3 regions of the Streptomyces sp. NPDC048637 genome follow, and region 1 is predicted to be linked to each of the others. Evidence: riboswitches for the same ligand, from Rfam matches in the RefSeq annotation. Region 1 holds a riboswitch; each other region holds the start of a gene.
The links. A riboswitch is a leader RNA that binds a small molecule or an ion and turns the genes downstream of it on or off. The one in region 1 is predicted to bind glycine.

Region 1 (9,769 bases):
GACCACGGCCCCTTCCGCAAGGGTTCGGCATTCCGGTGGACCACCCCGATACCTCCCAACCCCTCAACTCCCGCCACCAGCCTGGAGATCACCTCGACCGTCCAGCAGATCAAGCACCACTCGTGCATCCGCTGGACCGGCCCCGCGATCGGCGAAGGACTGCGCATCGACGGCGTCCATGTGTGGAACTTCAGCAAGGTCAAGGGCGGCGTCCGCGTGAGTACCGAGGAGACCCACACCGGCCCCCAGGTCGAAGCGGACGTTCCCACCGCGTCCAAGATCCTCCGTGAGGGCCTCGAAGCATGGCTGCGCGACCTGAAGTCCGCCGCCGAAGCCCGCGCCCACAACCGGCCGTCGTACTGACCCACCAACCGGTTCCGCGGCCCGCTGCGCGTCAGTCAGTACGGCGGCCGGTGGTGGCCGGTGGTGGCCGGTGACGGCCCTTGGAGCCCTACCGCTGAGCGTCGGCTTGGTTGCGGCGGCGGACACGGGCGAGGGGTGCAGAGCGAGCGCGGCCGTTGGCTGGGGTCCAACCCCGGCGCTCCGCAGCGGCAGCATGCGAAGTCCTGAGTGCCTGTCAGACGTGGGCTGCGGGGGCGGGGGAGTCGCAAGCACACCGAAAGCGAGCGCCGTTCCCCTCCCCGGGAACGGCGCTCGCGATGGGTGCCGGTTTATGGGCCCGGTGGCCGTATCAGTCCTGCTGCGCGTTGTGCAGTTCGGAACGGAAGGCCGCTTCACGGGCGGCGTGGCCCGGGCGACGGCGGAGCCCCGCCCACGCGATGCCGAGGATGACGAACCACACCGGGGTCACCAGCAAGGCCCGCAGCGTGTCGGGTTCCTGGGTCAGCGCCCAGAGGAGGAACACGAAGAACACGAGCACGACGTAGCACATGACGATGCCGCCGGGCATCTTGAACTGCGACGCCTCGTGCAGGTGCGGACGACGCTTGCGATACACGAGGTAGCTGATCAGGATGATCGACCAGACGAAGATGAAGAGCACGGCGGACACGGTGGTCACCAGGGTGAAGGCCTCGATGATCGAGTCGTCCATGGCGACCATGACCACACCGGCGAGCAGAAACACCCCGGAGAGGAGCAGGGCGTTGGCCGGTACCTTCCTGGAGGTGAGTCTGCCGAAGCGCGCCGGGGCGTCGCCTTCCCGGGCCAACCCGTACACCATCCGTGAGGTGGAGTAGATGCCCGAGTTCGCAGACGAGGCGGCCGAGGTCAGCACCACGAAGTTGATCGCCGAGGCGGCGATCCCCAGACCGGCAAGAGTGAACATCACGACGAACGGACTGCGGTCCGCACTGATCTCGCGCCAGGGCGTGACCGAAATGATCACGATCAGCGCGACGACATAGAAGAGCATCACGCGCACCGGGATCGAGTTGATCGCCTTGGGCAGGTTCCGCTCCGGGTTCTCCGCCTCGGCCGCGGTGGTGCCGACCAGTTCGATGCCGACGAAGGCGAAGGTCGCGATCTGGAATCCCGCGACGCACCCCATGGGGCCGGTGGGGAAGAACCCTCCGTCGTTCCAGAGGTTGGAGAAGCTTGCCGCCGCGCCCCCGGGCGCCTGGAAGTGACCGAACACCATGACCAGCCCGACGACGATCAGCGCCACGATCGCGACGATCTTGATCAGCGCGAACCAGAACTCGGTCTCGCCGAACGCCTTCACGGTGGGCAGATTCAAGGCGATCAAGAGGACGACGGCGGCCAGCGCCGGTATCCACAGCGGTAGGTCGTGCCACCAGTAGGTCACATACCCGGAGATCGCGATGACGTCGGCGATGCCGGTGACGATCCAGCAGAACCAGTAAGTCCAGCCCGTGAAGAAGCCGGCCCACGGCCCCAGCAGGTCGGCTGCGAAGTCGGCGAAGGACTTGTAACGCAGGTTGGAGAGCAGCAGCTCGCCCATCGCCCGCATCACGAAGAAGAGCATCACCCCGATGATCATGTAGACGAAGATCACCGAGGGCCCGGCCAGCGAGATCGTCTTGCCCGAGCCCATGAACAGGCCGGTTCCGATCGCACCGCCGATCGCGATGAGCTGGATGTGCCGGTTGGACAGCTGACGGGAGAGGTGTTGCTCACCTTCGGGCGGGGGAGTGGATCCGGCCGACACGGTGGTCGAGCCGGTGTCACTGCGTTCAGGCATGGGCAAAACCTCGCGGATCTCAAGACCCGTGCGGGCACGGGACAGGGGGCATCTTGGAGCATGACCACGCGCCCACAGGGGGCGAGCGGCAGGGTGGGGCTGCGCGCGGACCTGCGGCAGCCGACAGGAACGGTGTCAGTACGCTGAACGGTCCCACATAGTAGATCGAAGATCAGCCCGGGAGCCGGCACGCAGTGGCGGTCAGGGGAGCGGCGGCGGAACAGCCATCAGGGGCTCCTCGAATGTCGAGCACGGGCAGGAGCCCGTACGGCCGAGTGAGCCTCCCCCTCTGTCATGAGCCTGAGAGCTTCGCCGCGCGCAGCACGCGGCTTGCACCGTGGGCGAGGCGCGTCAGCGCCTGCTTTTCAGAGTTGCCTGCCCGAGCGGTAGGGATGCCTGAGAGTTTCCGGGGAGGTGTTGCTCCTTCGGCGCCTGGGTCTGGCTGATCCAGTGCTCTCCCGCTCCGGGGTGAACGGCAATGTGCGGTGAGGCTAGGGCCACATCTGCGACCGGTCAAGGGACCGACCGAACGCTGGACATTACTTTCGAGTAGTACGGCACTCGCCCGTGGGGGACGGCGTTTGTGCAGCTCAAGGCGCGCATCCTGGGCCGATCCGTTACCGGCACGTACACCGAGCGGACTCTTGACGGCTGTGTTCCGGTGCCCGTACGTTGCCTCCTCCGCGGCGCCCGCCCGATTCTCGGCGTACCCGGCGGTCACCAGGATCGTCAGGGCGCTGGACCGCCTTGACGCCACCACCAACCGGCCCTACGGTCGGGCCCCACAACTCCACATCGCGCTGTTCGAACCGAAGCGGGAGAGCCCTCGCCCACCCTGGCGAGGCGCCGAAGGAGCAACTCTCCCCAGAATCTCTCAGGCCCAACTACCGCTTCGGCTAGGCGACTCTGGAAAGACAGGACGTCATGTCCTGCGCCCACGGTGCAAACCGCCCGACCCGGCGGTGAAGCTCTCAGGTACCGATGACAGAGCGGGGAGGCCACCCATCCACGGTGCCGCGTTCGCGGTGCCCCCACAGGGAGCCTCCCACCATGACCTTCCCCGAGTCCTCCGCGTCGGGTGAGTTCGCCACCCGCCATATCGGCGTCGGCGACGCCGACCGCGCCAAGATGCTGGCCGAAGTCGGCTACCCGACGCTGGCCGCGCTCATCGACGCCGCCGTCCCGAGCGGCATCCGCAGCACGTCCGACCTGAACCTGCCTGCCGCCGCCACCGAGACCGAGGCCCGCGCCGAGCTGCAGGAGCTCGCGAGCAGGAACACCGTGGCCGTCCCGATGAGCGGACTCGGCTACCACGCGACCACCACGCCCGCGGTGATCCGGCGCAATGTGCTGGAAGACCCGTCGTGGTACACCGCCTACACGCCCTACCAGCCGGAGATCAGCCAGGGCCGGCTCGAGGCATTGATCAACTTCCAGACCATGATCGGCGACCTCACCGGACTGCCGACCGCCAACGCGTCGCTGCTCGACGAGGCCACGGCGGTCGCCGAGGCCGTCACGGTCATGCGTCGTGTCGCCGGCAAGAGGCGCCCCCGCGTCCTGGTCGACCGCGACACCCTGCCGCAGACCCTCGACGTCCTGCGCACGCGTGCAGCCGCGGTCGGCATCGAGATCGTCGAGATCGACGTCGCCGAGCCACTGCCGGAGGAGAACGACTTCTTCGGGGTCGTGCTGTCCTACCCCGGCTGCTCGGGAGCCGTCCGCGACCTGCGCGAGGTGACCGCCGCGGCGCGAGCGCGCGGGGCGCTGGTCACGGTGACCGCCGACCTGTTGGCGCTCACGCTGCTCGTGCCACCGGGTGAGTACGGCGCCGACATCGTCGTGGGATCGTCCCAGCGGTTCGGTGTCCCCCTGTTCTACGGCGGACCGCACGCCGGCTACATCGCGGTCCGCGAAGGGCTCGAACGCCACCTGCCCGGCCGGCTCGTGGGCGTGTCCGTGGACAACGCCGGCCGGCCGGCGTACCGCCTCGCCCTGCAGACCCGCGAGCAGCACATCCGACGCGACAAGGCGACCTCCAACATCTGCACGGCGCAGGTACTGCTCGCCGTGGTCGCGTCGATGTATGCCGTCTACCACGGCCCCGATGGTCTGGCCGAGATCGCCCGGCGGACGCACCGGCACGCCGCGCTCATCGCCACGGGTCTGCGGAACAGCGGGATCACGGTGGTGCACCGCGAGTTCTTCGACACCCTGCTGGTGCGGGTCCCCGGCCGTGCCGAGGAGGTCGTCGCGGACGCGCACGACAAGGGGCTGCTCCTGCGGCTGGTGGACGGTGACCACGTCAGCATCTCCTGCTCCGAGGCCACCTCGGGGGACCATGTCCGTCTCGTGCTCGACGCCTTCGGCCGGGCGGGGGGCGACCTTGACGGGCCAACTGCGGGCGCTTCGGCGGCGCTCCCGCCGGACCTGCGGCGCACCTCCCCCTTCCTCACCCACCCGGTCTTCCACCAGCACCGGTCGGAGACCGCGATGCTGCGCTATCTGCGCAAGCTCTCCGACCGTGACTTCGCGCTGGACCGCGGGATGATCCCGCTCGGGTCCTGCACGATGAAGCTCAATGCGACCACGGAGATGGAGCCGGTCAGCTGGCCCGGCTTCGCCGACCTGCACCCCTTCGCGCCCCTCACGGACGCTGCCGGGTACCTGGCCCTCGTCGATCAGCTCGAGACATGGCTGGCAGAGGTCACCGGGTACGCCAAGGTCTCCATCCAGCCGAACGCGGGATCGCAGGGCGAGCTCGCCGGCCTGCTGGCGATCCGCCGCTACCACCAGAGCAACGGCCAGGCCGGACGCGATGTGTGCCTGATCCCGGCAAGCGCGCACGGCACCAATGCGGCCTCGGCCGCCATGGCCGGGATGCGCGTCGTCGTGGTGGCATCGCGGCCCGATGGCACGGTCGATCTCGAGGACCTCAAGGCGAAGTGCGCGCAGCACTCCGGCAACCTGGCCGCGATCATGGTGACCTATCCCTCCACGCACGGCGTCTACGAGGAAAGCATCACGCGGCTGTGCGAGGTGGTGCACGAGCACGGCGGACAGGTGTACGTCGACGGCGCCAACCTCAACGCACTGCTCGGAGTCGCCAAGCCCGGTGAGTTCGGTGGCGATGTGTCACACCTCAATCTGCACAAGACCTTCTGCATCCCGCACGGTGGCGGCGGGCCGGGGGTCGGCCCGGTCGCGGTGGCCGCACACCTCGCGCCGTACCTGCCCACCCACCCGCTGCACCCCGACACCGGGCGCCGCGACGGCATCGGGGCGGTGAGCGCCGCACCGTTCGGCAGCGCCGGAATCCTTCCGATCCCGTGGGCCTACATCCGGATGATGGGCGCGGAGGGGCTGACCGAGGCGACCCGGACGGCCGTGCTGAGCGCCAACTACGTGGCCCGCCGCCTCGCGCCACACTTTCCCGTCCTGTACGCCGGAGAGTCGGGCCTCGTCGCGCACGAGTGCATCCTCGACGTACGTCCCCTCACCGCCGCCACGGGTGTGACGGTCGATGACATCGCCAAGCGGCTCATCGACCACGGCTTCCACGCGCCGACAATGAGCTTTCCGGTCCCCGGCACGCTGATGGTCGAGCCGACGGAGAGCGAAGGCCTCGCTGAACTGGACCGCTTCTGCGAGGCGATGATCGCGATCCGTGCGGAGATCGACCTGGTGGCCAAGGGCGTCTGGGGCCTTGAGGACAGCCCGCTGCGACAGGCGCCGCACACCGCCGCCGCGATCGCCGGCGAGTGGACCCGCGCCTACTCGCGCGAGCAGGCCGCCTTCCCGGCGGGTGTCACACCCGACAAGTACTGGCCACCGGTCGGCCGGATCGACCAGGCGCACGGCGACCGCAACCTGGTCTGCTCCTGCCCGCCTCCCGAAGCGTTCGCGTCCTGACCCGGGCCGCTCACGGTCCGGAGAAGAACCACCATGCTGAAGAAGACTCCCCTGCACGACCTTCACGCGGAGCTCGGTGCGTCATTCACCGACTTCACCGGCTGGTCCATGCCCCTGCGCTACACCTCCGAGCTGGCCGAGCACCACGCGGTACGGACCACCGCCGGCATCTTCGACCTCACCCACATGGGAGAGATCGAGCTTTCCGGCCCCGAAGCCGGGCGAGCCCTCGACTACGCCCTGGCCGGACAGCCGTCGAAGATCGCCGTCGGCCGGGCGCGCTACTCCATACTGGTCCACGAGACCGGCGGAGTCCTCGACGACCTCGTCGTCTACCGGCTGGCCGAGCAGCGATACTTCATCGTGGCCAACGCCGGAAACGCGCTGGTCGTGCTCTCCCAACTGCGTGACCGGATCGACGGCTACGCCGCCACGATCCGGAACGCGTCCGGCCAGTGGGCCCTGATCGCGGTCCAGGGCCCGGCGTCCCCGGCGATCGTCGGCGAACTGGCCGACATCGACGTGGTGTCGCTGCAGTACTACGCGATCGACCCTGCGCGATTGGCGGGCCGCGAGGTGTTGCTCGCCCGTACCGGCTACACCGGTGAGGACGGCTTCGAGATCTACTGCCGCCCCGCGGATGCCGTGGCTCTCTGGCAGACCCTCAGCGCGGCGGGCACGGGGCACGGGCTCCTTCCCTGCGGCCTGGCCAGCCGTGACACGCTGCGGCTGGAGGCCGGGATGCCGTTGTACGGGCAGGAACTCACGGCCCGCACCACGCCGTTCGAAGCGGGACTGGGACGAGTCGTGGCGTTCGGGAAGCCCGGCGGCTTCGTCGGCGAGGCCGCCCTTGCCGCCCGTCGTGCGCAGGGCTCGGCCCATGTGCTGGTCGGCCTGGCCTCGACCGGCCGGCGAGCTCCGCGCACCGGCTACGCCGTACTCGCCCCGGACACCAAAGAGCGCATCGGCGAAGTCACCTCGGGCGCACTGTCGCCCACCCTCGGCCACCCCGTAGCCATGGCCTACGTGCCGACCGGCCGGAGCGCACCCGGCACCGAGGTGCTCGTCGACATCCGGGGCAGCCAGGAGCCCGCCCAGGTCGTCGAGCTGCCCTTCTACCGCTGCCAAGCCTGACCATCACAGGAGAACAGATCATGAGCCTGCCCCCCGACCTGATGTACACCAGCGACCACGAATGGATCGCGAGCGAGGGCGACCTGTCGACCGTCGGCGTCACCGCCCACGCCTCCGACGCGCTCGGCGACGTCGTCTACCTCGACCTGCCTGTCGTGGGCACGGCGATCACGGCCGGCGACGCGTGCGGCGAGATCGAGTCGACCAAGTCCGTGAGCGACCTGTTCGCTCCCGCGGACGGCGAAGTCGTCGAGATCAACGAAGCCGCAGTGGCCGACCCCGGTCTGGTCAACACCGATCCTTTCGGGGCCGGTTGGCTGTTCCGGATGCGGATCGCCGGTACGCCGGACCTGCTGGACGCCTCCGCCTACGCGGCACTCACGGCAGGAGCGTGACATGTCGATACTCGACCGTCGGCTCGCCGACTTCGACCCGGAAGTACACACTGCCGTGCGTGCCGAACTGGAGCGGCAGCAGAGCACGCTGGAGATGATCGCCAGCGAGAATTTCGCACCGGTCGCGGTCATGGAGGCGCAGGGCTCGGTCCTGACGAACAAGTACGCCGAGGGCTACCCGGGCCGCCGCTACTACGGAGGTTGTGAGCACGTCGACGCCATCGAGCGGCTCGCCCTCACCCGGGTCAAGGCGTTGTTCGGTGCGTCCTTCGCCAATGTGCAGCCGCATTCGGGCGCCCAGGCGAACGCCGCCGCGATGACGGCGCTCCTCCAACCGGGAGACACCATCCTGGGCCTGGACCTCGCGCACGGCGGGCACCTCACCCACGGCATGCGGATCAACTTCTCCGGCAAGCTCTACCGCACCGTCGCCTACCACGTCTCCGCGGAGGACAACCGCGTCGACATGGCCGAGGTCGAGCGGCTGGCCATGGAGCACCGGCCGCAGCTGATCATCGCGGGCTGGTCGGCCTACCCCCGGCAGCTGGACTTCGCCGCCTTCCGGCGGATCGCGGACCGGTCGGGCGCCTACCTGATGGTGGACATGGCGCACTTCGCCGGTCTGGTCGCCGCGGGCCTGCACCCCAACCCGGTGCCGCACGCCGACCTGGTCACCACGACCACGCACAAGACCCTCGGCGGGCCGCGCGGTGGAGTGGTGCTGACCCACCGTGCGGACGTGGCGAAGAAGGTCAACAGTGCGGTCTTCCCCGGCCAGCAGGGCGGGCCACTGGAGCATGTGATCGCCGCCAAGGCGGTCGCGTTCAAGATGGCGTCCGAGCCGGCGTTCCACCGGCGCCAGGAGCGCACCCTCACGGGTGCCCGGATTCTCGCCGAACGGCTGAGGGCTCCCGATGTCGCGGACGCGGGTGTGTCCGTGCTGTCCGGTGGCACCGACGTCCATCTGGTCCTGGTCGACCTGCGGGAATCGGAGCTCGACGGACAGCAGGCGGAGGACCGTCTGCACGACATCGGCATCACGGTCAACCGCAACGCCGTACCGTTCGACCCCCGCCCGCCGATGGTGACCTCGGGACTGCGGATCGGTACGCCGGCGCTGGCCGGCCGCGGCTTCGCGGAAGCCGAATTCGCGACGGTCGCGGACATCATCGCCGAGGCCCTCAAGCCGGCGTACGACCCGGGGCTCGCGGCCAAGCTGCGGGCTCGTGTGGCTACGCTCGCCGACGCCCACCCGTTGTACCCGGAGCTGTGACATGAGCGACGCCCTTACACCGTCCGCCTCGCCCGACGGCCGCCGGCTGCTGCGGCTGGAGGTGCGCAACAGCCGGACCCCGGTCGAGCGCAAGCCCGAGTGGATGAGGACACGGGTACGCATGGGCCCGGAGTACAACGCGTTGCGGTCGCAGGTGAAGGCCGAAGGGTTGCACACCGTATGTGAGGAGGCGGGGTGCCCGAACATCTTCGAGTGCTGGGAGGACCGCGAAGCCACCTTCCTCATCGGCGGTGACCAGTGCACCCGGCGCTGTGACTTCTGCCAGATCGACACCGGCAAGCCGCAGGCGCTGGACCGGGAGGAGCCGCGCCGGGTGGCGGAGTCGGTGGCCAAGATGGCACTGCGGTACGCCACGATCACCGGGGTGGCCCGTGACGACCTGCCCGACGGTGGTGCCTGGCTCTACGCCGAGACGGTCCGGCAGATCCACACGCTGAACCCAGGCACCGGGGTGGAGAACCTGGTCCCGGACTTCAACGGTGTCCCCGAGCTGCTGGCCCAGGTATTCGAGTCGCGGCCGGAAGTACTGGCCCACAACGTGGAGACGGTGCCGCGGATCTTCAAACGGATCCGGCCCGCCTTCCGCTACGACAGGTCGCTCGGAGTGCTCACCGCGGCACGGGAGTTCGGCCTGGTCACCAAGTCGAACCTGATCCTTGGCCTGGGGGAGACCCGGGCGGAGATCTCCACCGCGCTGGCCGACCTGCACGCCGCCGGCTGCGACCTGGTCACCATCACCCAGTACCTGCGCCCCTCGGCGCGGCACCACCCCGTGGAACGGTGGGTCCGGCCTGAGGAGTTCGTCGAACTCAAGGAAGAAGCCGAGGAGATCGGTTTCGCCGGCGTGCTGTCCGGACCTCTGGTCCGGTC
Region 2 (9,769 bases), on a different contig from region 1:
GCGAGGGTCAGGACCAGCGCCATCGCCGTGCCGGAGAGGGTCAGCTGATGGGTGGCCGGATCGACCAGGCCCTTCGCCCAGTCGAAGTTCCAGGACGTCATGTACTGGGTGGCCGCGATCGACTCGATCGGGACCAGCGAGGCGGTCGCGATCCACACCGCCCAGCCGGTGAGGAAGCCGAGGACCGGGCCGTGCGAGAGATGCCCGTAGCGGGCCATCCCACCGGGGATCGGATAGGCCGAGCCGACCTCGGCGTACGACATCGCGATCATGCCGATGAAGATGACGCCGATCACCCAGGCGACCAGCGCCGCGGGGCCTGCCACCTGGGCGGCGGAGCCGGCCCCGAAGAGCCATCCGGAGCCGAAGATCGAGCCTATGCCGATCATGATCAGGGCGAAGAGGCTGAGCCCCTTGCGCCCGCCGGCGCTCATGTCCATGGAAAGTGTCGTCCGTCCTGATGGTGCCGCATGCCCCCTCGCTGCCGAAGGGCCGTTGACGTATGCCGCCGACACCTTATTTCGGCCAAATGACGGGAATGCCATTGCGCTGCCGGAGCATCGGCGCGCACCGGCCCCTGCAGACCGAGAGCCCGGGGCCAACGGCCCCGGGCTCACGGCCTGTTCACTCCCGGACCGCCGCTCACCGGCGGTCCGGGAGATCACTGCATGAGACGCGTCACAGCGACGGGTAGAGCGGGAACTTGTCCGCGAGTGCGGTGACCCGGGCCTTGAGGGCGTCGGTGTCGTAGCTGGGCTTGAGGGCCTCGGCGATGATGTCGGCGACCTCGCGGAAGTCCTCGGCCTGGAAGCCGCGGGTGGCCAGGGCCGGGGTGCCGATCCGCAGGCCGGAGGTGACCATCGGCGGACGCGGGTCGTTCGGGATGGCGTTGCGGTTGACGGTGATGCCGACCTCGTGGAGACGGTCCTCGGCCTGCTGGCCGTCCAGCTCGGAGTCGCGCAGGTCGACCAGGACGAGGTGGACGTCGGTGCCGCCGGACAGGACCGAGACGCCGTGCTCGCGGACGTCGTCCTGGACGAGGCGCTCGGCCAGGATGCGGGCACCGTCCAGGGTGCGCTGCTGGCGCTCCTTGAAGTCGTCGGAGGCGGCGACCTTGAAGGAGACGGCCTTGGCGGCGATCACGTGCTCCAGGGGCCCGCCCTGCTGGCCGGGGAAGACCGCGGAGTTGATCTTCTTGGCGAGCTCCTGGGTGGAGAGGATCACACCGCCGCGGGGGCCGCCGAGGGTCTTGTGGGTGGTGGTGGTGACCACGTGGGCGTGCGGCACCGGGGAGGGGTGCAGACCCGCCGCCACCAGGCCGGCGAAGTGCGCCATGTCGACCATGAGGTAGGCACCGACCTCGTCCGCGATGCGGCGGAAGGCGGCGAAGTCGAGCTGGCGCGGGTAGGCGGACCAGCCGGCGACGATCAGCTTGGGGCGGTGCTCCTTGGCGAGGCGCTCGACCTCTTCCATGTCGACCAGGTTGGTCTTCTCGTCGACGTGGTAGGGCACGACGTTGTAGAGCTTGCCGCTGAAGTTGATCTTCATGCCGTGGGTCAGGTGCCCGCCGTGGGCGAGGTTGAGACCCAGGATGGTGTCGCCCGGCTTGATGAGGGCGAACATGGCGGCGGCGTTGGCCTGGGCGCCGGAGTGCGGCTGGACGTTGGCGGCCTCGGCGCCGAAGAGCGCCTTGATGCGGTCGATGGCGATCTGCTCGACGACATCGACGTGCTCGCAGCCGCCGTAGTAGCGGCGGCCGGGGTAGCCCTCGGCGTACTTGTTGGTGAGGACGGAGCCCTGGGCCTCCATGACGGCGACGGGGGCGAAGTTCTCCGACGCGATCATTTCGAGGGTGGACTGCTGGCGGTGGAGTTCGGCGTCGACGGCGGCGGCGACGTCGGGGTCGAGCTCATGGAGGGAGCTGTTCAGAAGCGACATGAGTCTTCCTGGGGAGTCAGGGGCGCGAGGAGGTCCCCGGACGGAGTCCGGAGAGCTTCCGCGCGGGCGGTGGCGGGTCGGAGGCCCCCCGTCCGGGCGAAGCCGGGAGCGGGGGAGAGCCGGGGGCTCAGCTCTGGATGAAGGCGGCGTACTCGTCGGCCGAGAGCAGTTCGCCCGGCTCGCCGCTGATCTTCACCTTGAACAGCCAACCACCCTCGAACGGGGCGGAGTTCACCAGCGAGGGGTCATTGACGACATCCTCGTTGATCTCGGTGATCTCACCGTCGACGGGCGAGTAGAGATCGCTGACCGACTTGGTCGACTCCAGCTCGCCGCAGGTCTCGCCCGCCGCGACCGTGGAGCCCACCTCAGGGAGCTGTACGTAGACGACGTCGCCGAGCGCGTTGGCCGCGTGCTCGGTGATGCCGACCGTCGAGGCGCCGTCCTCGGCGCCCGACAGCCACTCGTGCTCCTTGCTGTAGCGCAGCTGCTGGGGGTTGCTCATGGCTCGATTCTCCTGTACGCGAGGGTGTGATCGTGAATCGGGGCACCTCCCGGACGACGTCCGGGGGAGTGTCTTGCACAGTGAGACGCGCGGGCGCGCGCCACCGCCGGGTCTGCCGCGGGGGAACCGCTACTTCTGCCGCTTGTAGAACGGCAGCGCGGTGACCTCGTACGGCTCATGGCTTCCACGAATGTCCACGCAGACACCCTCGGTGCCCGGTGTGGCGTAGGCGGCGTCGACATAGGCGATGGCGATCGGCTTGCCGAGCGTGGGGGACGGGGCCCCGGAAGTGACCTCGCCGATGACCGTGCCGTCGGCCGTGACGACCGGGTATCCGGCCCGCGGCACCCGGCGGCCCGAGGCGATCAGGCCCACCAGCTTGCGCGGCGGCTGCGTCTCGGCGCGCTCGGCGGCCGCCGCCAGCGCGGCGCGGCCCACGAAGTCCCCGTCGTTGGAGGTCTTCTCGAACTTCACGACCCGGCCCAGGCCCGCGTCGAACGGCGTGGTCGCGGTGGTCAGCTCATGCCCGTACAGCGGCATGCCCGCCTCCAGGCGCAGGGTGTCGCGGCAGGAGAGACCGCAGGGCACCAGACCGGCGTCCTGGCCGGCCTCGGTCAGCGCCGCCCAGAGGGCGACCGCGTCCGCCGGCCGGACGAACAGCTCGAAGCCGTCCTCACCGGTGTATCCGGTACGGGCGATCAGCGCCTGCACACCGGCGACCGTGCCGGGCAGCCCGGCGTAGTACTTCAGACCGTCCAGATCGGCGTCCGTCAGCTTCTTGAGGATGCCGGGGGACTCCGGGCCCTGCACCGCGAGCAGGGCGTAGGCGTCCCGGTCGTCGCGGATCGCGGTGTCGAAACCGCCCGCCCGCGCGGTCAGCGCGTCCAGCACCACCTGGGCGTTGGAGGCGTTGGCGACGACCATGTACTCCTGGTCGGCCAGGCGGTAGACGATCAGGTCGTCGAGGATGCCGCCCTCGGCCTCGCAGATCATGGTGTAGCGGGCGCGGCCCGTCTTGACGCCGCCGATGTTGCCGACCAGCGCGTAGTCGAGGAGGTCGGCGGCCTGCGGGCCGGTGACGGTGATCTCGCCCATGTGGGAGAGGTCGAAGAGGCCGGCGCGGGTGCGGACGGCGACATGCTCGTCGCGCTCGCTGCTGTAGCGCAGTGGCATGTCCCAGCCGGCGAAGTCGGTCATGGTGGCGCCGAGCGTGCGATGCGTGGCATCCAGTGCGGTGCGGCGGGGGGCATCAGTCATGGTTCTGGGCTCCCAGGCAGGGGTGAACAAGACGTTCTCCCCATCTGTCATCGGAACCTGAGAGGTTCACCGGGATCCCGCGAACGGACCCGGTTTGCACCTTGGGTGGAGCCGCCCTGTCAGCCGGGCAGTGGCTCGCTTTTCAGATCTGCCTCGCCCGCGCGGTATAGGGGCCTGAGAGATTCAAGGGAGGACTTGCTCCTTCGGCGCCCCGCCATGGCGGCCGGGGACTCTCCCGCACGGGTTCAAGCGGCCGGTATGCAGTTGGCGGTGCACAGATGAGCTGTGGTGTGCACGCGGCGGCCACATCATTGCACGGGAATGCCGGATAGAGGAGCCCCGTCCACCGCCCCGCCCATGACGTGGGCAGATCGGACAATCGCCTTGATGGGCATTACCTTTTCTTGACACTCTGCGGGTAAGGGACGGACTCGAACCGGACCAGAACGGGCGGGGAGGGCGATCACGGTGCACAGCGAAGCGGCATTCGGGGCGACTTCAGGGGTCGTGCCCCCGGACGCCGTGCGGACGGCGCCGTCCGCCGCCATGTCCCGGGCCGGCCGTGCGCCGCGGGCCGTCATCCGGCCGGGGCGCCGCACCGAGGTCGTGGACCTGCGGGGCGACGAGCGGCCGGATGACGCCGCCGAGCTGCGGTTTCCGGCCGGCGATCTGGTCGTGGTCTCCGGGCTTCCGGGCAGCGGCAAGAGCACCCTCATGCACCGTCTCGTGCCGTCGCTGGACGGGCACGGCTCCGTGGTGCACCGCATAGATTCCCAGGACGTCCGCGAGCGCTGGGAGCGCGGCAGACTGCGCCGGCTGCCGTACGGCCTCTACCGCCCGCTGGTCCGGGCCGCCCACTATCTGACCCTGGGCCGTGCGCTGCGCTCCGGCGACAGTGTGGTCGTGCACGACTGCGGGACGCTGGCGTGGGTGCGCCGCTGGATCGCGCGGTCGGCGCTGCGCGGCGGCCGCGGGGCACATCTGGTGCTGCTCGATGTGGCGCCCGAGGTGGCGCTTTCCGGCCAGGAGTCACGGGGACGCGGGGTGTCGGGGTACGCCTTCGCACGGCACCGCAGGGCGGTGGGCCGGCTGGTCGGCGCCGCGGAGTCGGCCCGGCTGCCGGAGGGCTTCTGCTCGGCCGTCCTCCTCGACCGGCGGACGGCGAGCACGCTGGAGACGGTCAGCTTCCACTAGGCACAGGCACCCCTGGGGCGCGTCGCCCTGGTCGCCGCACGCGGCCCCCGCACGCCGCACCGCCCCCCTTCTCGTCTAGGGTCTTTGGCCAGATGGCGCGGTTTGGAACGGGTGGGTGCACATGACATTTCCGGAGCAGGGGATACCGCAGCTGGCATGGCCGGCGAACGAGCTCGAAGAGGTGCTGTCCGCTTCGGTCGGGCACCCGGGCGCCGGCGGCCGGATCGTCGAGATCCTCGGCCGCAGCCGGCTGTGGGTACCGCTGCCCAACGGCGGCGGCCCGGAGAGCGCGGGCTTCGGCGCCCGCGGCCTCGATCTGCCCACCGTCGAGCTGGACGGCGCGCCCTATGTCCCGGTCTACAGCTCCGAGCAGGAGTTCCTGCGGGTGGTCGGCTCGCACATGTCCTTCACCGTCGCCCCGGCCCGGGAGTTCGCCCGCGGGCTGCCGCCGCAGCTCGGCATCGCGGTCAACCCCGACGGCACGGTCGGCGTCCCGCTGCCGCCGCCCGCGGTGGCCGAACTGTGCCGGGAGCGGCGGCAAGGACCTCAGGAGTCCGTCGGGCTGCCGAGCGGCGGCCGGGTGCGGCTCTTCGAGCCGGACTGGCAGGACGAGCCGGTGGACTTCCTGGCCTCCGCCGGGCTGGAGTTCTCCGGCGCCGGAATTGTCCTGACTGCCCGACGTGCCCTGGCAAGCGTCGAGGGCGACACGCCCGCACTGTTCGTCGGTGTTCAGGTCGCGGCGGACGCCACCGCACTGCACGACGGCACCGCCCGCGAGAGGGTACTGTCAGCCCTCGGACGTGCGCTCGGCGCGGTACCGCTGCCCTGGCCCGTACAGCTCGTCATGCTCGACCTCGCCCAGGGGGACCCGGTCGCCGACTGGATGCTGGAGCGGGTGCGGCCCTTCTACTCTCGGGACCACTCGTAAGCTGGTTGGATGACAGGCGGGCGCACCCACACGTGCCCTGCTGAGAAGAAGGGACGGACCACGTGAGCGCGGGTGCGCATCAGGGGCCGGCGGCGGCCGGACAGCTGGAGCAGCTGCTGCAGCAGGTCTCGCCCGGCCGTTACGACGCCTATGAAGCACTGCTGCACGCGCTCGCCGCGGGCCAGGTCTGGATGCTGCTCTGGCACGGCCGGGCCGGTATGCCGGACGCGCAGTACGGAAACATGGAGGTCGAGGGCCTCGGCTATGCGCCGTGTGTGACCTCGGCGCCCGAGCTCGCCGCCTCCGGCTGGAACCGCGACCACGAGGTGGTCACCGGCACCGAGATCGCCTCCGCGCTCTTCCCTGACCGCTGGGGCCTGTGGCTGAATCCGCATGCTCCCGGCGGTGGCGTCGGTATCCCCTGGCTGGACCTGCGCCGTATCGCCGGCGGTCTCGACCGGCTGCCCGCCGGGCCGCTGCGGATCTCGGAACCGGTCATCGACATCCCGCAGTTCTACGCGCTCCTCGCCCAGAACGCCCATCGGACACCCGCCGTACGGTCGCTGCGCCGGGCCTGGGTGCAGCCCGCGCTGGGTGCCCCGTATCTGGCGATCGGTCTGGATCTGTACGACACCGGTCAACAAGCGGTGGATTCGGTGCGGTTGATGATCCAGCAGTCGATCGGCGCGGTTCCGGACGGTCTGCCCGTCTCCACGGTCGCGATGAATGACGAGTACGACCCCGTCGGCATGTGGATGCGGGCCTCCACGCGCCCCTTCTTCGACCGTGACGGCTATGTCCAGCCGCAGGCCCCCGCGCCCTCCTACGGCTACGGATACCCGCGTCCCTACTGACGCCCGGCGGCGCCGCTCCGGCGCCGGTCTTGGGGTGAATTCGCCCCATGCGCCCCGCAGTTGAGCCCCTTTCTCACGGGTATGCATTCCGCTCAGACCGAACTCTTGTCCGTATAACGGAATGCCGCGGATCACATCACAGTTACGCATCCTTTCCCCTTCAGGACTGGTGACTGATCGCGAATCGGATGAAGACTCCGGCAACAGAGGACGTCGGTCCTTTGTACGAGCGTCATCCCGGAACGGCGTCGCGCGCACCTTTCGAACTTCCATAACGCGAACTTCCGCGATGCCTGCAGGACTTGCACCAGTGATGTGAACCAGGGCCGCTACCGCGGCGGGCATGGGCCGGCCACCGTCGGCCGAGAGGGGTCAAAGGCACCGTGACCGCACCGATCGAGACCACCGGAGCAGCTGCTGAGGCGCAGCCGGAAGCGGTGCTGAAAGGCGTGGAAGGAAAGCGGATCGAGGGGCGCTCGCTCGGTCAGATCGCCTGGCTGCGCTTCCGGCGGGACAAGGTCGCGGTGGCCGGTGCCATCGTTGTCATCCTGCTCATTGCCGTCGCCGCGCTCTCCCGCCCGATCCAGTCCCTGCTGGGGCTGGATCCCAACAGCCCCAACCAGTCGCTGATCGACCCCAACACCACGCTCCCCAAGGGGGACTTCGGCGGTATGAGTGGGGACCACCCCCTGGGTGTGGACCCGAAGTTCGGCCGCGATCTGCTCGCCCGGATCCTGGAGGGCTCCTGGGTGTCGCTGATCGTGGCGTTCGGCGCGACCCTGCTGTCGGTCGCCATCGGCACCGTCCTCGGTGTGGTCGCCGGTTTCTACCGCGGGCGGGTGGACGCCTTCATCAGCCGGATGATGGATGTCTTCCTGGCCTTCCCGCTGCTGCTGTTCGCCATCGCGATCTCCGCTTCGCTGCAGGGCGGCGCCTTCGGCCTGGAGGGCCTGCCGCTGCACATCTCGGTGCTGATCTTCGTGATCGGCTTCTTCAACTGGCCGTACATGGGGCGGATCGTGCGCGCCCAGACCCTGTCGCTGCGGGAGCGGGAATTCGTGGACGCCGCCCGCGGCATGGGGGCGCGCGGGCCGTTCATCCTCTTCCGGGAGCTGCTGCCCAACCTGGTGGGTCCGATCATCGTCTACTCGACGCTGCTGATCCCCTCCAACATCCTCTTCGAGGCGGCGCTGAGCTTCCTGGGCGTCGGTATCCAGCCGCCCCAGGCGTCCTGGGGCGGCATGCTCAACCAGGCGGTCAAGTACTACGAGGTCGACCCTCAATACATGATCGTTCCCGGCCTCGCGATCTTCGTCACCGTGCTGGCGTTCAACCTGCTCGGTGACGGTCTGAGGGACGCGCTGGACCCGCGCAGCCGCTGAGGCCGTGCCTGGCACCCGCTCAGAAGTCTCACCAGCGTTTTTCGCAGTTCTGAAGTTTCGACGCATCGACATATCGATGTTTCTCGACGAACGAAGGGGACACCGACCATCATGCGAAGGTCAGTTCCGGTCGCGGCTGTCGCGGCCATCACCAGTGCGGGCCTTTTGCTGGCCGGCTGCAGCGGGGGCAAGGGCTCCTCGGAAGGCTCGGGCGAGGCGAACGCCGCCACCAAGGGCATCGTCAACGCCTCGGACGAGAAGGGCGGCACGGTCACCTACGCGATCAGTGACGCCCCCGAGTCGTTCGACCCGGGCAACACGTACTACGCCTTCATCTACAACTTCAGCCGGCTCTACGCGCGCCCGCTCACCACCTTCAAGCCGGGCCCCGGCACCAAGGGCAACGAGCTGGTCCCGGACCTCGCCGAGTCGATGGGCAAGCCCACCGACGGCGGCAAGACCTGGACGTACAAGATCCGCAAGGGCGTCAAGTATGACGACGGCTCCACGGTCACCTCGCAGGACGTCAAGTACGCCGTCGAGCGCAGCAACTTCGCGCGTGACGTCCTCTCGCTGGGCCCGAACTACTTCCAGCAGTTCCTCAAGGACAACGACGGCGGCGGCTACAAGGGTCCCTACAAGGACAAGAGCGAGGCTGGTCTGAAGTCCATCGAGACCCCGGACGACCAGACGCTCGTCTTCCACCTGAAGAAGCCGTTCGCCGAGTTCGACTACCTGGTGAGCGCCCCGCAGACCGCTCCGGTCCCGCAGGCCAAGGACAAGGGCGCCGACTACACCAAGTCCGTGCTCTCCACCGGCTCGTACAAGTTCGAGAGCTACGAGGAGGGCAAGAAGCTCACCCTCGTCCGCAACCCGCACTGGTCGGCGAAGACCGACCCGCTGCGCAAGCAGCTGCCGGACAAGGTCGTCCTGAACCTGAAGGTCGCCCAGTCGACGATCGACAAGGACCTCAAGTCCGGCAACACCCTGGTGGACCTGGCCGGCCGGGGTGTCGACGGGCAGACGCAGGCCCAGCTCCTGACCGACCCCAAGGAGAAGGCCAAGACCGACAACACGCTCGGTCAGCGGCTGGTCTACACGGCGCTCAACACCAAGGTGAAGCCGTTCGACAACATCGAGTGCCGTAAGGCCGTCGAGTACGCGATCGACAAGAAGGCCGTACAGACCTCGCTCGGCGGCCCGATACGCGGTGAGCTGGCCTCCACGGTCCTGCCGACCGACATCGACGGCTACCAGAAGTACGACCTGTACCCGCAGAAGTACGCCGGCGACAAGCTGGATCTGACCGAGGCCAAGAAGCACTGGGCCAAGTGCGGCGCCGGTAAGACCACGACCACGATCCTGGCCCGCAACGACCGCCAGGACGAGGTCGATGCGGCCACCACGGTCATCGACTCGCTCAAGAAGATCGGTGTCACCGCCAAGATCCAGTCCTACCCGACCAGCAAGTACTTCTCGGACTACGCCGGTGTGCCGAAGTTCAACAAGAAGAACAACGTCGGCATGATCATGATGCAGTGGGGCTCGGACTTCCCGACCGGCTACGGCTACCTCCAGCAGATCCTCAACGGCAAGGCGATCAGCCAGTCCGGTAACGCCAACCTGTCGGAGCTGGACGACCCGGAGATCAACAACCTGCTCGACAGCGCCATCGCCAACACCGACAAGGCGGCCCGCGAGAAGGCGTACG
Region 3 (9,769 bases), on a different contig from region 1:
GCCCCCGCGCCCGCCCTGCGCAGCGTTCTCGCCGCTCTCGGCTCACCCACCGCGGTCCGCGAGGCCCCGGTCTCCGCGCTGCGCGCTCATCAGGGTCCGCTCAGCCCCGACCACCCGCTGCCCGTCCATGTCTGGGACGACGTCAGCCGGGCCGGCGGCACCCCGCACACCCGGCTGGCCGGCTGGCGCTTTCTGGTCCGCGGCGGGGAGCGTGCCGTGGCGACCGCTGAGGCGGTGCTCACGGCGGACGGCTGGACCTTCGGGCACTTCTGCGGCGGCCCCTACGTCGCCGCGACCGAGCAGGCGCTGGCGCAGGCCGAGTCACTCGCCACGCCCTACCAGCCGCGTCTGCTGTCCGTCCCCGAGCTGTACATGCTCACGCTGTGGCTGCACCACGACCTCACCTCCGACGGCGCACAGGGGCTGCCCGCACCCGGCGACCTGCTGGTACCGCTGGCACCCGCCCCGCCGGGCATCGCCGCGCACCGCCCGCAGCGGATCGCCGATCTGCTCCCCCGGCTCACCCTGCGGCTCGCGCCCACCCCGCTCCTCGCCGAACCCGCCTGACCCGGCAGCGCCGGCGCGCCCGCGCGCGCGGAACCCGGCGCCCGCCGCCCCGCCCGAGCATGCCCCGCGGCCCCGTCCGGCCGCGGGGCGCTCTGTCGTGCTCACCCACGCGGCCTAGTCCGCGGTTACCACTCCCAACCCTCTTGGGGAGGAGTGCAATTGGGAGCAACCGCCCGCATGGGTGACGCGTCCCTATCGAGTGAGTACCGCTGCTGCGAAATCCCTGCGGAATCCCGTCCGTGGGGCAACACTGGGACCGACCGACAGAAACGGGGGCGCGGCCATGAACACCTCATCGAGCCGCATGACGACGTTCACTTCACCGCAGCGAAAGACAACTTCCATGTGTCAGCACCAACCGCCATGCCCCTCAGCAGACTCCACCGACCGGGAGGCCGCACACCTTGTGGCGCACCATCCGGAGCAGGGCTGGAGCCTGCTCTGCAACGGCGTCCTGCTCTTCGAGGACACCGGTGAGCTGCTCCCCGACGGGCAGGTCATCGCCCCGCACCGCGCCCGGGTCATCGCGGCTGCCTGACCCGCCGCGCTCGCCACGTACCACAGGGCCCCCGGCAGATCTGCCGAGGGCCCTTGCTGCTGCCATGACTCAGTTGTCGTACTCCTCCAGAGGCGGGCAGGAGCAGACGAGGTTACGGTCGCCGAAGGCACCGTCGATGCGGCGCACCGGCGGCCAGTACTTCTCCGACGCGGCGACACCGGCCGGGAAGACGGCCTCCTCGCGGGTGTACGGGTGCGACCAGTCGCCGCCGAGCGCGCCCGCGGTGTGCGGAGCGTTGCGCAGCGGGTTGTCGTCCTTGGCCCACTCCCCCGAGCCGACCTTCTCGATCTCCGCGCGGATGGCGATCATCGCGTCGCAGAACCGGTCCAGCTCACCGAGGTCCTCGCTCTCGGTCGGCTCGATCATCAGCGTGCCGGCCACGGGGAACGACATCGTCGGCGCGTGGAAGCCGTAGTCGATCAGCCGCTTGGCCACATCGTCGATGCTCACCCCGGTCGCCTTGGTCAGCGGCCGGACGTCGATGATGCACTCGTGCGCCACCAGGCCGCCGGGGCCGGTGTAGAGCACCGGGTAGTGCGGTTCCAGACGCTTGGCGATGTAGTTGGCGCTGAGGACCGCGACCTGGGTGGCGCGCTTGAGGCCCTCGGCGCCCATCAGACGGACGTACGCCCAGGAGATCGGCAGGATGCCGGCCGAGCCCCAGGGAGCCGCGGAGATCGGCCCGACGCCCGTCTCGGGGCCGGCGCTCGGCTGCAGCGGGTGGTTGGGCAGGTACGGCGCCAGGTGGGCGCGGACGCCGACGGGGCCGACACCGGGGCCACCGCCGCCGTGCGGGATGCAGAAGGTCTTGTGCAGGTTCAGATGCGAGACATCGCCGCCGAACTTGCCGGGCTCGGCGAGCCCGACCAGCGCATTGAGGTTGGCGCCGTCGACATAGACCTGGCCGCCGGCCTCGTGCACCGCCGCGCAGATCTGGGTGATGTGCTCCTCGAACACGCCGTGGGTGGAGGGGTAGGTCACCATCAGGACCGCGAGCTCGTCACGGTGCTTCTCGATCTTGGCGTGCAGATCGTCGGTGTCGACCTCGCCGTCCTCACCGGTCTTGACGACGACGACCTTCATTCCGGCCATCACGGCGCTGGCGGCGTTGGTGCCGTGCGCCGAGGACGGGATCAGGCAGACCGTGCGCTGCTCGTCACCGTTGGCGCGGTGGTAGGCGCGGACGGCCAGCAGACCGGCCAGCTCGCCCTGCGATCCGGCGTTCGGCTGGATGGAGACCTTGTCGTAGCCGGTGACCGTGGCCAGCCGCTCCTCCAGCTCCTGGATCAGCGTGAGGTAGCCCTGGGCCTGGTCGGCCGGCGCGAACGGGTGCAGCTGGCCGAACGCGGGCCAGGTGACCGGCTCCATCTCGGTGGTGGCGTTCAGCTTCATCGTGCAGGAGCCGAGCGGGATCATGCCGCGGTCCAGCGCGTAGTCCTTGTCGGCGAGGGTGCGCAGGTAGCGCAGCATCGCGGTCTCGGAGCGGTACTCGTGGAAGACCGGGTGGGCGAGGTAGTCGTCGTGACGCAGCAGCGCCTGCGGCAGCGCTTCGGCGGCGGCCGCGTCCAGCTGCTCGACGTCACCGGGCACCCCGAAGGCGCCCCAGACACCGGCCAGCTGCGCACGCCCGGTGGTCTCGTCACAGGCGATGCCGACCAGGTCCGCGTCGACCTGCCGGAGGTTGACACCGGCCTCCCGGGCGGCGGCGGCGACCTCGGCGGCCCGGCCGGGCACCCGCGCGGTCAGCGTGTCGAAGTACGCACCGTGCAGGACCTCCACCCCGCCGGCCCGCAGGCCCTCGGCGAGGATCGCGGCGTAGCGGTGGGTGCGCCGGGCGATGGTCCGCAGGCCCTCGGGGCCGTGGTAGACCGCGTACATCCCGGCCATGACCGCGAGCAGCACCTGCGCGGTGCAGATGTTGCTGGTGGCCTTCTCCCGGCGGATGTGCTGCTCACGGGTCTGCAGCGCCAGGCGGTAGGCCTTGTTGCCGTCGGCGTCGACGGAGACGCCCACCAGACGGCCGGGGAGGCTGCGGGCGAACTGGTCACGGACGGCCATGAAGCCGGCGTGCGGTCCGCCGAAGCCCATCGGGACGCCGAAGCGCTGGGTGGTGCCGACGGCGATGTCCGCGCCGAGCTCACCGGGCGAGGTCAGCAGCGTCAGGGCGAGCAGATCGGCGGCGACGGTGACGATCGCGCCCAGCTCGTGGGCCTGCTCGATCACGGCGCGGGGGTCACGCACCGCACCGGAGGCTCCCGGGTACTGCAGCAGCACACCGAAGACACCGCGCTCGGCGATCTCGGCCGGAATGCCGTCGGACAGGTCCGCGACCACGACCTCGACGCCCGTGGGCTCCGCACGGGTCTCGATCACGGCGATGGTCTGCGGCAGACAGTCGGCGTCGACCAGGAAGACGCCCTGCTTGACCTTGCCGACCCGGCGGGCAAGAGCCATCGCCTCGGCGGCGGCGGTGCCCTCGTCCAGCAGCGAGGCGCCGGAGGTGGGCAGCCCGGTCAGGTCGGCGACCATCGTCTGGAAGTTCAGCAGCGCCTCCAGGCGGCCCTGCGAGATCTCCGGCTGGTAGGGCGTGTACGCCGTGTACCAGGCCGGGTTCTCCATGACATTGCGCAGGATCACCGGCGGGGTGAACGTGCCGTAGTAGCCGAGTCCGATCATGGACGACAGGACCTGATTGCGGTCCGCCAGGCCCTCCAGCTCCTTGAGCACCTCGGCCTCGGTACGGGCGTGCGGCAGGCCGAGCGCCTCGGCGCTCTTGATCACATCGGGCACGGCAGCGGCGGTGAGCTCGTCCAGCGACCCGAATCCGATGTGCGCGAGCATCTTCGCCTGCGCCGCGTGGTCGGGACCGATGTGCCGGCGCTCGAAGGGGGTGCCGCGTTCCAGCTCGGTCAAGGAGATGCGATTGGTGGTCATCTGCGGGGGCCTCCTGGTCAATACGACCTACGAGGGGCACCACGGCACGGGTGCCCGGACGGCCTCCCCCTCTGTCATCTCAACCTGAGAGCTTCACCGGCCCGCACATGGCGGTCCGGCTTTCACCGTCGGTGAGGAGGGGTCCCGGCGCTGTGCCTTCCGCGGCCCGCCCTGCTTTCCAGAGTGACCTCGTCCATGCGGTACGTGTGCCTGAGAGATTCCGGGGAGGATTTGCTCCTTCGGCGCCCTGGTCGCGAACGACAAGGACTCTCCCGCACGGGGTCTGCGGCCAATCGCCAGCCTACCAGCGCGCCACTCGAAGGATCCTTCGAGTGGCCAGGGCATGAAATGTGCCGTTTGGTAGTTGTCACAGGGCAGTTGCGACCAATTGGAGGGGCCGTGCAAACCGATATCGATCCCCGAAGCCTGATCGGCCGCAAAGCGTTCGACCGTAACGGCGCGAAAATAGGGACCATCGACGAGGTCTACCTCGACGATGCGACGGGGGAACCGGAGTGGGCGGCCGTGCGCACCGGACTCTTCAGCCGGGATGCGTTCGTCCCCCTGGAGCCCAGCAAAATGGTCGGTGAGGGCCTGCACATTCCTTACGACCGCAAGCTGATCAAGGACGCGCCGGACTTCGGCGTGGGCCGCCATCTCTCCCCTGAGCAGGAACTTCAGCTCTATCACCACTACCGACTGGATATTTCTTCCCCGACCTCCGATCCGGTGTCCCCCGCCTCCCGCGACAAGAACTTCGGCAAGATCGCCGGCTCGGACGACTGATCACCCGCCGGCGCCCCGCCCACCAGCGGCAGGGGCTCCCCCGGCCGCAGCGCCGGGTCCTCGACAGCAAAGGTCCGCACCCTCCCCGGTGCGGACCATGGCGTTTCGAAGCGTACGGTCACTCTCCCCACCCCGCTCCCCTGTACCCAGCCGGCGCCGTACTCGTCGTGCACCACGTCCAGCCCCGGGTGCCAGCGCCGCGGCCGCTCCTCCTCGGCCCCGGCCTGCTCCGTGCCCCCGGCGGCCTGCTCCGCCGCCGCTGCCGTCGCGGTCTCCGCCGCCTCCCGCTCCGTCGCCAGCTGGGCGAACAGATCCTCCTGTGTGAAGTCCGCCAGGCCACTCACGCCCACGCCCAGCAGCCGCACCCCGCCGGTGGTGTCCACCATCTCCAGCAGGCGCACAGCCGCCTCCCGTATCACCGCCGGGTCGTCGGTGGGCCCGCGCAGCGTCTCGGAACGGGTCAGCGTCGAGAAGTCGTAGTTGCGCACCTTGATGACCACCGTGCGCCCGGAGCGCCCGGCCGCCCGCAGCCGCTGTACACACCGGTCCGCCAGCCGCAGCACCTCGCTCCGTACCCGAGTCCGGTCGGTCAGATCGACCTCGAAGGTGTCCTCGACCGAGATGGATTTCGCGTCCCGCTCGGCCACCACGGGCCGGTCGTCCTGCCCCAGCGCCATCGCATACAGCCCGGCACCATGCGCCTTGCCCAGCAGCCGCACCAGCTCGGCCTCACCGGCCTCCGCGGTCTCCGCGACGGTGTGGATCCCGGCCCTGCGCAGCGTCTCGGCCGTCGCGGGACCCACCCCGGGCAGCGTCCGCACCGTCATCGGGCCCAGCAGCTCCCGTTCGGTGCCCGGCTCGATCACCACCAGCCCATCCGGCTTGGCCGCCTCGGACGCGATCTTTGCCAGCATCTTGGCCCCGGCCAGCCCCACCGAGCCGGTCAGGCCCGTCGCGGACCGGATGTCACACCGCAGCCGCTCCCCCACGGCGCGCACCGCCGCCGTCTCGGCCGGCACCCCACCCGCCTCCAGGTCGACGAACGCCTCGTCCAGGCTCAGCGGCTCCACCAGCGGCGACAGCGCATGCAGCAGCTCCATCACCACCTCACTCACGTGGCGGTACAGCGTGAAGCGAGGGCTGAGATAGGCGGCGTTGGGGCACAGCCGGCGCGCCTGGGCCGTCGGCATCGCGGAGCGGACACCGAAGACCCGGGCTTCGTACGAGGCCGTGGAGACCACTCCGCGCGCGCCGATCCCGCCGACCACCACGGGTTTGCCGCGCAGGCTCGGCTTGGCCGCCTGCTCGGCGGCCGCGAAGAAGGCATCCATGTCCAGATGCAGAATCGTCGGGGCAGGTCTCACATCTCCGATGCTGCCCCATGCCACTGACAATCGGCCCGATGCCGGGCCGCGAACTCCGCCGGGGACTCAGCCCGCCCGGTTGCGCCGCCGCGCCAACTCGTCGTGCGGGTTCTTCCCCACCAGCGTCTCGCCGGTGTCCACGCGCTCCCCGTGGAGCTGTGACAGCGCACCCTCCACGTCCCGCCACACCACGCCGACGGCGATTCCGAAGACGCCCTGGCCGCCCTGGAGCAGATCCACGACCTGGTCGGGCGAGGTGCACTCGTAGACCGTCGCGCCATCGCTCATCAGCGTCATCCGCGTCAGATCCGCCAGCCCGCGCGAGCGCAGATGCTGGACGGCGGTGCGGATGTTCTGCAGCGACACCCCGGTGTCCAGCAGCCGCTTGACGATCTTCAGGACCACGACATCCCGGAAGCTGTAGAGCCGCTGGGTGCCGGAGCCGTAGGCCGGCCGGATGCTCGGCTCCACCAGGCCCGTACGCGCCCAGTAGTCGAGCTGCCGGTAAGTGATGCCCGCTGCCGCACAGGCGGTCGGGCCGCGATAGCCGATGGTCTGAGCCTCGCAGTCCCCCGACACCGCCGCGGCCGGTGCCGGGGCAGGGTTCGCTGCTGCGCCCGAGTGGAGCGGCAACGCCCCTTCCGCCGCCATACCGTCGCCGGTGATTGCCACGCCGCCCTCCGTCCTCCACGTCCCGGACGGGACCTGCCATATCGACGGTATGCAGTCCCTCGGGGTGCGTCAACGATCGCCGCGCTCGCCACGCCGAGTGATAATCACCCTACGAGTGGTTTCTCGTGACCTCGCACGGGGAAAGGCTCATTGTTTGGCCGGAAACAGGCGGTTCGCCTGGCCGATTCACTGGCTGTTGGTCCCGAAATCCTCGGGCGAGATCTGGTCGAGGAACTCGCGGAACTTCTCCACCTCGTCCTCCTGCTCGTCCGGGATGGCGATCCCCGCGTCGTCCAGCACGCCGTCGGTACCGAAGATCGGCGTTCCGGTGCGCAAGGCCAGCGCTATCGCGTCCGACGGACGCGCACTGACCTCGACCCCGCTCGCGAAGACAAGTTCGGCATAGAAAACCCCCTCGCGCAGATCCGTGATGCGGACCTGCGTCAGCTCCTGGCCCACCGCTTCGAGCACATCCTTGAAAAGGTCATGCGTCAGCGGCCTGGCAGGGACCATGCCCTGCTGGGCAAAGGCGATGGCGGTGGCCTCTCCTGGCCCGATCCAAATGGGCAAGTATCGGTCGCCTCCCACCTCCCGCAGGAGCACGATCGGTTGGCTGGAAGGCATTTCCACCCGGACACCCACGACGTCGAGCTCGTTCACACAGCAACCCTAGGACGTGCCCGGCCGGTTTGGGTAGTCGGGCACTCGTTTGCTCGCTACAGCCGGACCCGCAGAGCGCTCTGCACCAAGGCCGCATGCAGCCGTACGGACAGCGTTGCCAGCTCCCTGGCGGTGGCTTCGGCATGGGCCCTGGTCTGCGGGTTACGGTGCCGCCGAAGGGGTGCAACGACCTGTTCGACCAGGCCCGCCTCGCGCTCGGCCGCCGCCTTCACGGCACGCAGATGCCGCGGCTCCAGACCGAAACGGCCCAGGTCCGCGACAAGTTTGGCCACCGTCACGGCCTCGATGTCGTATCCGCCGTCCGCATGCGGGACGATGAGTCCGTAGGACTCCCAGTCGGCGAGCGCCGCCTCGTCCACCTCCGCGGCGGCCAGCAGCTCGGCCCGGCCGATCCGGGCAGCCGTGGGGCGCTCCGCACCCGGGTCGTGCACGCCCTCGACCAGATCCCGGGAGGGTGCGGCCGGGGCCGGCAGCGGCACCTGCTCACCGCGCTCCAGGGCGTCCAGATGCTCCCGGATGACCTTCAGCGGCAGATAGTGGTCCCGCTGCATCCGCAGGACGGCGGCCAGCCGCTCCACGTCGGCCGGTGTGAATTTGCGGTATCCGGAAGGCGTGCGCTTCGGCTCAACCAGTCCCTCGGCCTCCAGGAAGCGAATCTTGGAGATGGTGACCTCGGGAAACTCCTCGCGCAGCACCGTGAGCACCGTACCGATGCTCACCGGCTTGCCGTCCGAGGAGGCGGCGCCGGCAAAACCGGCGCCGCCTTTCGGTGTATCGCGCATATGCCTTCCCCGGCCGGTCAGATACCGGCGCCTCGCTGGCTCGCGTAGAAGACCAGACGGAACTTGCCGATCTGGACCTCGTCGCCATTGGCGAGGGCAACGGAGTCGATCCGCTCACGGTTGACGTAGGTACCGTTCAGGCTGCCGACGTCGGCGACCGTGAAGAGACCGTCCGGGCCGCGACGGAACTCCACATGACGGCGCGAGACCGTCACATCGTCGAGGAAGATGTCGCCCTGCGGATGCCGGCCTGCCGTCGTCAGCTCGCTGTCCAGCAGGAAACGGCTGCCCGCGTTCGGTCCCCGGCGGACGACCAGCAGCGCCGACCCCAACGGAAGAGCGTCCACGGCCGCCTGGGCCTCGGGGGACAGCGACGGCGACAGATTCTGGCCCGTCGTCTCCGAGTCGTAGGCCTCCAGCCCCGAAATGGAGATGGTCGACGTCGTCTCGGACGCGCGCTCGGGCTGGGCGCCCGCACGCAGCGGCGCACCACAGTTGGAGCAGAACCGGCTCGCCTCGGCGTTCTGGCTCCCACACCTCGTACAAACCGGCAAGGCCGACCCTCCACCCGTGCGTGCGGCTGATGGTTCCTGGGAACCTATGCGGCCGGCACCGGAGGGGTCAACAGAACCCGCGCCGTACCCCCCGGACGGACCGCTGACCTCATCACGGAAGAGCGGACGGTCCTCGGACGCGCCACTCTCGTCGGGCTGGCGCGGAGCGCGATGCCGCGCGGAGCCGCTGCCGCCCTCCTGGCGTGCGCTCTTGCCGAACAGCTTTCCAAACAACTTCACGGGCGATTCCCCTTGAACGAAATAGACCCGCCCGTGGGGCAGGACGAACCCTCGATGCACACACCGGCCCATCCGGACATCCTGTGAACGTCCGTGGCCTTCAGACAGTTTCCACCACACACCACACGCACGGTGCGTCGACCCCCCGCTACCTCATGCCCTTCCCGGGCACTCGACATACGTGCACGCCTCACTGAGATGACAACCGAGCGTAGTCAGGCCGCTTCGCTTCTCGCAAGGCGTTCACAATGATCTTCTCCTCACGGGTCACAGACACCTTGGCCTGCTCCTTTTCCAGAGTCTGGACCACTCCGCCGGGGATGTTCAGCGCCGGTTCCAAGTCCTCCGGCTTGCCGATGACCTTGAAGTGGAACGGCTGCATGACGCGCTTGCCGTCGACCCCCACGCCACCCCGGACGTCCGAGAGATAGCTGTCCGCGACAACCCGGACATCGTTGACCTGGATGGCCTCCGCGCCGGCCGCCCGCAGCTCCTGGATGGTGTCCAGCAGCTTGTCCGCCTCGACGGAGTGCGTCGGGTCGTCGATGGTCAGGTTGATGCCGGGCCCTTGCGCCGCGACGGTCCCGGCCAGCACGCCCAGCTGCTGTTCCTTCTCCACGGTCTGCTTAC

Region 2: another riboswitch for glycine. It lies ahead of gcvT (glycine cleavage system aminomethyltransferase GcvT); the one in region 1 lies ahead of gcvP (aminomethyl-transferring glycine dehydrogenase).
Region 3: another riboswitch for glycine. It lies ahead of gcvP (aminomethyl-transferring glycine dehydrogenase); the one in region 1 lies ahead of gcvP (aminomethyl-transferring glycine dehydrogenase).

Annotation. Positions count from the first base shown of each region.
Region 1 is NZ_JBEZHQ010000019.1:133,071-142,839, forward strand. Features, by position in the region: gene AB0C46_RS23605 (SRPBCC family protein) at 1-363, shown strand, start outside; gene cycA (D-serine/D-alanine/glycine transporter) at 692-2,164, opposite strand; glycine riboswitch at 2,447-2,538, opposite strand; glycine riboswitch at 2,539-2,635, opposite strand; glycine riboswitch at 2,970-3,064, shown strand; gene gcvP (aminomethyl-transferring glycine dehydrogenase) at 3,215-6,076, shown strand; gene gcvT (glycine cleavage system aminomethyltransferase GcvT) at 6,110-7,210, shown strand; gene gcvH (glycine cleavage system protein GcvH) at 7,231-7,605, shown strand; gene glyA (serine hydroxymethyltransferase) at 7,607-8,878, shown strand; gene lipA (lipoyl synthase) at 8,880-9,769, shown strand, end outside.
Region 2 is NZ_JBEZHQ010000025.1:102,607-112,375, forward strand. Features, by position in the region: gene AB0C46_RS27255 (APC family permease) at 1-440, opposite strand, end outside; gene glyA (serine hydroxymethyltransferase) at 679-1,938, opposite strand; gene gcvH (glycine cleavage system protein GcvH) at 2,066-2,443, opposite strand; gene gcvT (glycine cleavage system aminomethyltransferase GcvT) at 2,573-3,700, opposite strand; glycine riboswitch at 3,853-3,948, opposite strand; gene AB0C46_RS27275 (AAA family ATPase) at 4,247-4,894, shown strand; gene AB0C46_RS27280 (enhanced serine sensitivity protein SseB) at 5,016-5,822, shown strand; gene AB0C46_RS27285 (enhanced serine sensitivity protein SseB C-terminal domain-containing protein) at 5,885-6,676, shown strand; gene AB0C46_RS27290 (ABC transporter permease) at 7,060-8,058, shown strand; gene AB0C46_RS27295 (ABC transporter substrate-binding protein) at 8,170-9,769, shown strand, end outside.
Region 3 is NZ_JBEZHQ010000009.1:222,271-232,039, forward strand. Features, by position in the region: gene AB0C46_RS15225 (hypothetical protein) at 1-567, shown strand, start outside; gene AB0C46_RS15230 (DUF5999 family protein) at 911-1,105, shown strand; gene gcvP (aminomethyl-transferring glycine dehydrogenase) at 1,175-4,060, opposite strand; glycine riboswitch at 4,249-4,345, opposite strand; gene AB0C46_RS15240 (PRC-barrel domain-containing protein) at 4,460-4,846, shown strand; gene AB0C46_RS15245 (DNA polymerase IV) at 4,753-6,210, opposite strand; gene AB0C46_RS15250 (MerR family transcriptional regulator) at 6,277-6,882, opposite strand; gene AB0C46_RS15255 (bifunctional nuclease family protein) at 7,069-7,542, opposite strand; gene AB0C46_RS15260 (MerR family transcriptional regulator) at 7,599-8,345, opposite strand; gene AB0C46_RS15265 (FHA domain-containing protein) at 8,363-9,211, opposite strand; gene AB0C46_RS15270 (DUF881 domain-containing protein) at 9,330-9,769, opposite strand, start outside.